One region of the Rathayibacter sp. VKM Ac-2835 genome, then DNA from elsewhere that is predicted to be linked to it. Evidence: predicted binding sites of a transcription regulator. Region 1 holds the regulator's gene; the other holds the start of a gene.

Region 1 (3,405 bases):
GGCCGCCGAAGGCCTGCAGGACGTGCTGGAGGACCTCGTTCGAGCCGTTGGCGGCCCAGATCGAGTCGGCCGCCAGGCCGTGGCCGAGGTAGCCGGCCAGCGAGTCGCGCAGCTCGCGGAACTCGCGGTCGGGGTAGCGGTTCACCGTCCGGAGGGCGACGGACACCCGCTCGACGATGTCGGCGATGACGTCGTCGGGGACCGGGTGGGTGTTCTCGTTGACGTTGAGAGCCACGGGGACGACGGCCTGCGGAGCGCCGTAGGGCTGCTGACCGCGCAGGTCGTCGCGGAGGGGGAGATCGTCGAGAGTCGTCACCCCGGAATGGTACCGGGGCGCTCGACGCGCTCGATCAGCCCGCGATCTCGTACTGCGCGGGGATGGCGAGGCGCTGACCGGGCTCGAGGCCGGCGTTCGCCAGCTGGTTGAGCGACTGGATGTCGTAGACGACGTCGCGCGGGTCGGACTGCGGCGCGAGCTCCTCCGCGAGGGACCAGAGGGACTCGCCGGCGCGGACGGTGACGTACTGGAACTCGATGTCGGCGCTCTCGCCCGAGGCGACGGCTCCGCCGCCGTTGAGGCCGAAGACGAAGGCTCCGGCGACGAGCGGCAGGGCGCCGAGGGTCGCGAGCACGGCGCGGCCGCGACGGGTCAGGCGCAGCCGGGTGCGCGCACCGGGCTGCTCGGCAGCAGTGACGTGCTGTGCGGGAGTCTGGTGCAACGCGGTGGTGGAGAGCTGTGCGGTCATGGTGATCGCTCCTTTCAGCAGGGGTTCGGGCCGGGTCCTCGGCCGGGAGGACCCGGTCCGAACCTCTGTTCCGAATATATCTTCGAATACCGCGTCGGGCAAGACCCGGTCGCGCCGCATCCGTTGCTGGATCGCGCGACACACTCGAACGAATGTTTCGAACGCGGACCCCCGCCGGATACAGTTTCGAGAGTCCGCAGTCAGTACAGCAGCGACCACCGACATCGGTGCTCGACTCGGGCGGAGAGGGCGCGCACGCGGCGTGCGCACCGAGAGAGGGACGATCGTGAGCGACGCGCAGACGGCCGGAGCGAGGCCGGCCAGGACGACGACTCCGGCGCCGAAGGCGAAGGCGGCGGCCAAGCCCGCGGCCGGCCGCCGCCGGAAGAACCTCAGCGCGAAGCAGCTCGCGATCCTCGACGCCATCCAGCGCTCGGTGTCCAGCCGCGGCTATCCGCCGAGCATGCGCGAGATCGGCGACGCCGTCGGGCTCGCCTCGCTCTCCAGCGTCACGCACCAGCTCAACCAGCTCGAGCTCAGCGGCTACCTGCGCCGCGACCCCAACCGCCCCCGCGCGCTCGAGATCCTCATCGACGTGCCGAGCTCCACCGAGGACGACGGCTCGTTCGAGTCGACGGCGACGGTCGCCGACGCGGCGATGGTGCCGCTCGTCGGCCGGATCGCGGCCGGCGTGCCGATCATGGCGGACCAGCAGATCGACGAGGTCTTCCCGCTCCCCCGCCAGCTGGTCGGCAAGGGCGAGCTCTTCATGCTCAAGGTGGTCGGCGAGTCGATGATCGACGCGGCCATCTGCGACGGCGACTGGGTCGTCGTCCGCTCGCAGCGCACCGCGGAGAACGGCGAGATCGTGGCGGCGATGCTCGACGGCGAGGCGACCGTCAAGGTGCTGCGCCAGCGCGACGGCCACACCTGGCTGCTCCCCCGCAACTCCAACTTCGAGCCTATCCTCGGCGACGAGGCCGAGGTCCTCGGCAAGATCGTCGCGGTGCTCCGCTCGGTCTGACGCGGCGGCGCAGCACGCGCAGGAGGGGCGGACGGCATCGAGCCGTCCGCCCCTCCTGCGTCTCCGGGCCTGGCAGCCCGAGGGTCTAGCGGGCGGCGTCCTCCAGCAGCGACCGGCGCGCGGCCGTCGCCGCGCTCACCAGATTCCGCAGCGACGCGACCGTCTCGTCGTAGCCGCGGGTCTTGAGTCCGCAGTCCGGGTTGATCCAGAGCTGCCGGGCGGGGATACCGTCGAGCGCGGTGCGCACGAGCTCGGCGACCTCCTCCTCGCCGGGCACGCGCGGCGAGTGGATGTCCCAGACGCCGGGGCCGATCCCGCGGGCGAAGCCGGACCGCTCGATGTCGGCGACGACCTCCATCCGCGAGCGCGCCGCCTCGATGCTCGTGACATCGGCGTCGAGCCGGTCGATCGCGTCGATGACGACGCCGAACTCCGAATAGCAGAGGTGGGTGTGGATCTGCGTCGCCGTCGCCGCCCCCGCGGTCGCCAGGCGGAACGAGCCGACCGACCACTCGAGGTACGCCGGCTGGTTGTCCTTCTCGAGCGGCAGCAGCTCGCGCAGCGCCGGCTCGTCCACCTGCACGATGCGGATGCCGGCGGCCTCGAGGTCCGCGATCTCGTCGCGGAGGCTCAGCGCCACCTGCTCGGCCGTCTCCTTCAGCGGCTGGTCGTCGCGGACGAACGACCAGGCGAGGATCGTGACCGGCCCGGTCAGCATCCCCTTCACCGGGCGGTCGGTCAGCGACTGGGTGAAGCTCGACCACTCGACGGTGATCGGCGCGGGGCGCGAGACGTCGCCCCACAGCAGCGACGGCCGCGTGCAGCGGCTGCCGTAGGACTGCACCCAGCCGTTGCGGGTCACCGCGAAGCCGTCGAGGTTCTCGGCGAAGTACTGCACCATGTCGTTGCGCTCGGGCTCGCCGTGCACGAGGACGTCGAGACCGATCTCCTCCTGCAGGCGCACGACCCGCTCGATCTCGTCGCACATGCGGGTCGCGTACTGCTCCTCGGTCAGATCGCCCCTGACCACGGCTGCTCGCGCCGTGCGGATCTCGCGGGTCTGCGGGAACGAGCCGATGGTCGTCGTCGGCAGCGGCGGCAGGCCGAGGGCCTCCTCCTGTGCCGCGAGACGCGCGTCGTAGGACGCGCGCCGGTAGTCCTCCGGCCGGAGGGCCGCCGCTCGCGTGCGGACGGCGCCGTCGCGGACACCGGGCGCCGAGCGCCGGTCCTCGAGGGCGGCGGTCGCGGCGCGCAGCTCGGGCTCGATCGCGTCCCGGCCGGAGTCGAGCCCGCGGGCGAGCGCGGCGACCTGCTGCACCTTCTGGTCGGCGAAGGCCAGCCAGGTGACCAGGCGCTCGTCGAGATCGGGCTCGTCGGTCACGTCGTGCGGCAGGTGGAAGAGCGAGGTGGAGCTGGAGACGGCGACGCGCGAGGTCAGCGAGCGCAGCGCCTCCGCCTTCGCGAACGCCGCGGCGAGATCGCCGCGCCAGACGTTGTGCCCGTCGACGACCCCCGCGACGAGCACGGTGCCCTCGAGCCCGGGAGTCGTCGCCGGCGTAGCGCCTTTCACGAGGTCGACGCCGATCGCCTCGATCTCCGCCGCCGCGAGGACGGGCAGCGCGTCGCCGAGGTCGC
Region 2 (3,405 bases), on a different contig from region 1:
TTCGCCCGCGGCACGTTCCGCGTCCGCGGCGACACGATCGAGATCATCCCCATGTACGAGGAGCTCGCGATCCGCATCGAGATGTTCGGCGACGAGATCGAGGCGCTCTACACGCTGCACCCGCTCACCGGGAACGTCGTGAAGAAGCTCGAGTCCGTCTCCGTCTTCCCCGGCTCGCACTACGTCGCCAGCCAGGACGTCATGCACCGCGCGATCGACACCATCCAGCAGGAGCTCGAGGTGCGCCTGGCCGACCTCGAGAAGCAGAACAAGCTCCTCGAGGCGCAGCGCCTGCGGATGCGCACCACGTTCGACCTCGAGATGATGCAGCAGATCGGCTTCTGCTCCGGCATCGAGAACTACTCGCGCCACATCGACGGCCGCGAGTCCGGCGAGGCCCCGCACTGCCTGCTCGACTACTTCCCCGACGACTTCCTCGTCGTGATCGACGAGTCGCACGTCACCGTGCCGCAGATCGGCGCGATGTACGAGGGCGACGCCTCGCGCAAGCGCACCCTCGTCGAGCACGGCTTCCGGCTGCCCTCGGCGATGGACAACCGCCCGCTGAAGTGGGAGGAGTTCAAGGGCCGCGTCGGCCAGACCGTCTACCTCTCGGCCACGCCCGGTCGCTACGAGATGGGCATCGCCGACGGCATCGTCGAGCAGATCATCCGCCCGACCGGTCTGATCGACCCGGAGATCGTCGTCAAGCCGACCAAGGGCCAGATCGACGACCTGCTCGAGGAGATCAAGCTCCGGACCGAGCGCGACGAGCGCGTCCTGGTGACCACCCTCACCAAGCGGATGGCGGAGGAGCTCACCGACTTCCTCACCGAGGCCGGGGTCCGCGTGCGCTACCTGCACTCGGACGTCGACACGCTCCGGCGGGTCGAGCTGCTCTCCGAGCTGCGCGCGGGCGTCTACGACGTCCTCGTCGGCATCAACCTCCTCCGCGAGGGCCTCGACCTGCCCGAGGTGTCGCTCGTCGCGATCCTCGACGCCGACAAGGAGGGCTTCCTCCGCTCGTCGACCTCGCTGATTCAGACGATCGGCCGCGCCGCGCGCAACGTCTCGGGCGAGGTGCACATGTACGCGGACAAGATGACCGACTCGATGAGGCTCGCGATCGACGAGACCGACCGCCGCCGCGAGAAGCAGGTCGCCTACAACCTCGACCACGGCATCGACCCGACTCCGCTGCGGAAGAAGATCGCCGACATCACCGACGCGCTCGCCCGCGAGGGAGCCGACACGGCGAAGCTGCTGGCCGGCCGCGACGCGAAGAAGAAGAGCCCGACGCCGAACCTGCGCCGCCAGGGTCTCGCCGCGAACGGCGGCAACGACCTCGAGGCGATCATCGCCGACCTCAACGGCCAGATGCTCCAGGCCGCCGGCGAGCTGAAGTTCGAGCTCGCGGCGCGACTGCGCGACGAGGTCTCCGAGCTCAAGCGCGAGCTGCGGCAGATGGAGAAGGCCGGGCACCTGTCCTGACCGAGCAGGGTCGGCCCGAGCGGGCCGGCCCGCCGGTGCGGGCGGGGTCGACGAGCGCAAGTCGCGGGGTCCGGGATCAGCGGCCAGCGAACGCCCCGAGCGATGTCGGTGGCTCCGCATACACTTTCGAGGTGTCGATCCTGAACGCCGTTACGGACCCTTCCACCACCCCCTCACCCTCCTTCCACCGCTTCGTCTCCTCGCTGGACGAATCGGTGTCGAAGCTGGTGGTGAGCGGGGCCAGAGTGCACAACCTGCGCGACGTCGACCTCGAGATCCCGCGCGACTCGATGGTCGTCTTCACCGGCCTGTCGGGCTCGGGCAAGTCCTCGCTCGCCTTCGACACGATCTTCGCGGAGGGCCAGCGCCGCTACGTCGAGTCGCTCTCCGCCTACGCTCGGCAGTTCCTCGGGCAGGTCGACCGCCCCGACGTCGACTTCATCGAGGGCCTCAGCCCCGCGGTGTCGATCGACCAGAAGTCGACCAACCGGAACCCGCGCTCCACCGTCGGCACGATCACCGAGATCTTCGACTACATGCGCCTGCTCTGGGCCCGCATCGGCATCCCGCACTGCCCGGTCTGCAGCGAGCCGATCTCGGCGCAGACCGTGCAGCAGATCGCCGATCAGCTGATGGAGCTCGAGGAGGGCACCCGCTACCAGATCCTCAGCCCGGTCGTCTCGCAGAAGAAGGGCGAGTTCGTCGACCTCTTCAAGGAGCTGACCGCGGGCGGCTACTCGCGCGCCATGGTCGACGGGAAGCTCATCCAGCTCAGCGAGCCGCCGGTGCTCAAGAAGCAGTACAAGCACGACATCTCCGTCGTCGTCGACCGCCTCGTCGCCGGTCCGGACATCCTCGGCCGCCTGACCGACTCGCTCGAGACGGCCCTGCGCCTCACCGACGGCATCGTGCAGATCAACTTCGTCGACGGCGAGGGCGACGGCGCCTGGACGACGTACTCCGAGAAGCTGTCCTGCCCCAACAACCACCCGATTTCGCTCACCGAGATCGAGCCGCGCACGTTCTCCTTCAACGCGCCCTTCGGCGCCTGCCCCGAGTGCTCCGGCCTGGGCACGCGGATGTCGGTCGACGACGAGCTGCTGCTCGGCGACCCCGACCTCAGCATCGCCGAGGGCGTCATCATCCCCTGGACCACCCAGGGCAAGGGCCTCTTCCAGTACTACGAGAAGCTGCTCGACGGCCTCTCCCGCGACCTCGGCTTCAAGCTGACCACCCCGTGGAAGCGCCTCAGCTCCGAGGTGCAGCAGGCGGTGCTCCACGGCGACAACTTCGAGGTCAAGGTCAAGTGGAAGAACCGCTACGGCCGCGAGATGAGCTACACCTCCGGCTTCGAGGGCGTCGTGCCCTACATCGAGCGGCAGTACGTCCAGGCCGAGACGGACGTGCAGCGCTCGCGCTGGGCCGAGTTCCTCCGCGAGGTCGCCTGCCCGGTCTGCAAGGGCTCGCGCCTCAAGCCCGAGGTGCTCGCCGTGCTCGTGCACGGTGCGAGCATCGCCGATGTCGCCGACCTCAGCCTCGGCGACGCCCAGGCGTTCATGAGCGAGCTCCAGCTCACGCCCCGCGAGGCGACCATCGCCGCGCAGGTGCTCCGGGAGATCCGCGCGCGCCTCGACTTCCTGATCGAGGTCGGGCTCAACTACCTCAACCTCTCCCGCGCGGCCGGCTCGCTCTCCGGCGGCGAGGCGCAGCGGATCCGGCTCGCCACCCAGATCGGCTCCGGCCTCACCGGCGTGCTCTACGTCCTCGACGAGCCGAGCATCGGCCTGCACCAGCGCGACAACCGCCGGCTGATCGACACCCTGATCAAGCTGCGCGACCTCGGCAACACCCTGATCGTCGTCGAGCACGACGAGGACACCATCCGCACCGCCGACTGGATCGTCGACATCGGAC

The links. The regulator LexA, encoded in region 1, represses DNA repair genes until DNA is damaged. The targets are predictions, from matches to a motif close to TCGAACANNTGTTCGA.
Region 2: uvrA (excinuclease ABC subunit UvrA) is a predicted target of LexA. The motif match lies at 1,606-1,621, and genes of this name have one in related genera.

The regions. Positions count from the first base shown of each region.
Region 1 is NZ_JABSNQ010000002.1:1,257,716-1,261,120, reverse strand. Features, by position in the region: gene HRK28_RS13620 (histidinol-phosphate transaminase) at 1-316, opposite strand, end outside; gene HRK28_RS13615 (LysM peptidoglycan-binding domain-containing protein) at 351-746, opposite strand; gene lexA (transcriptional repressor LexA) at 1,033-1,770, shown strand; gene metE (5-methyltetrahydropteroyltriglutamate--homocysteine S-methyltransferase) at 1,856-3,405, opposite strand, start outside.
Region 2 is NZ_JABSNQ010000004.1:241,250-244,654, reverse strand. Features, by position in the region: gene uvrB (excinuclease ABC subunit UvrB) at 1-1,491, shown strand, start outside; gene uvrA (excinuclease ABC subunit UvrA) at 1,695-3,405, shown strand, end outside.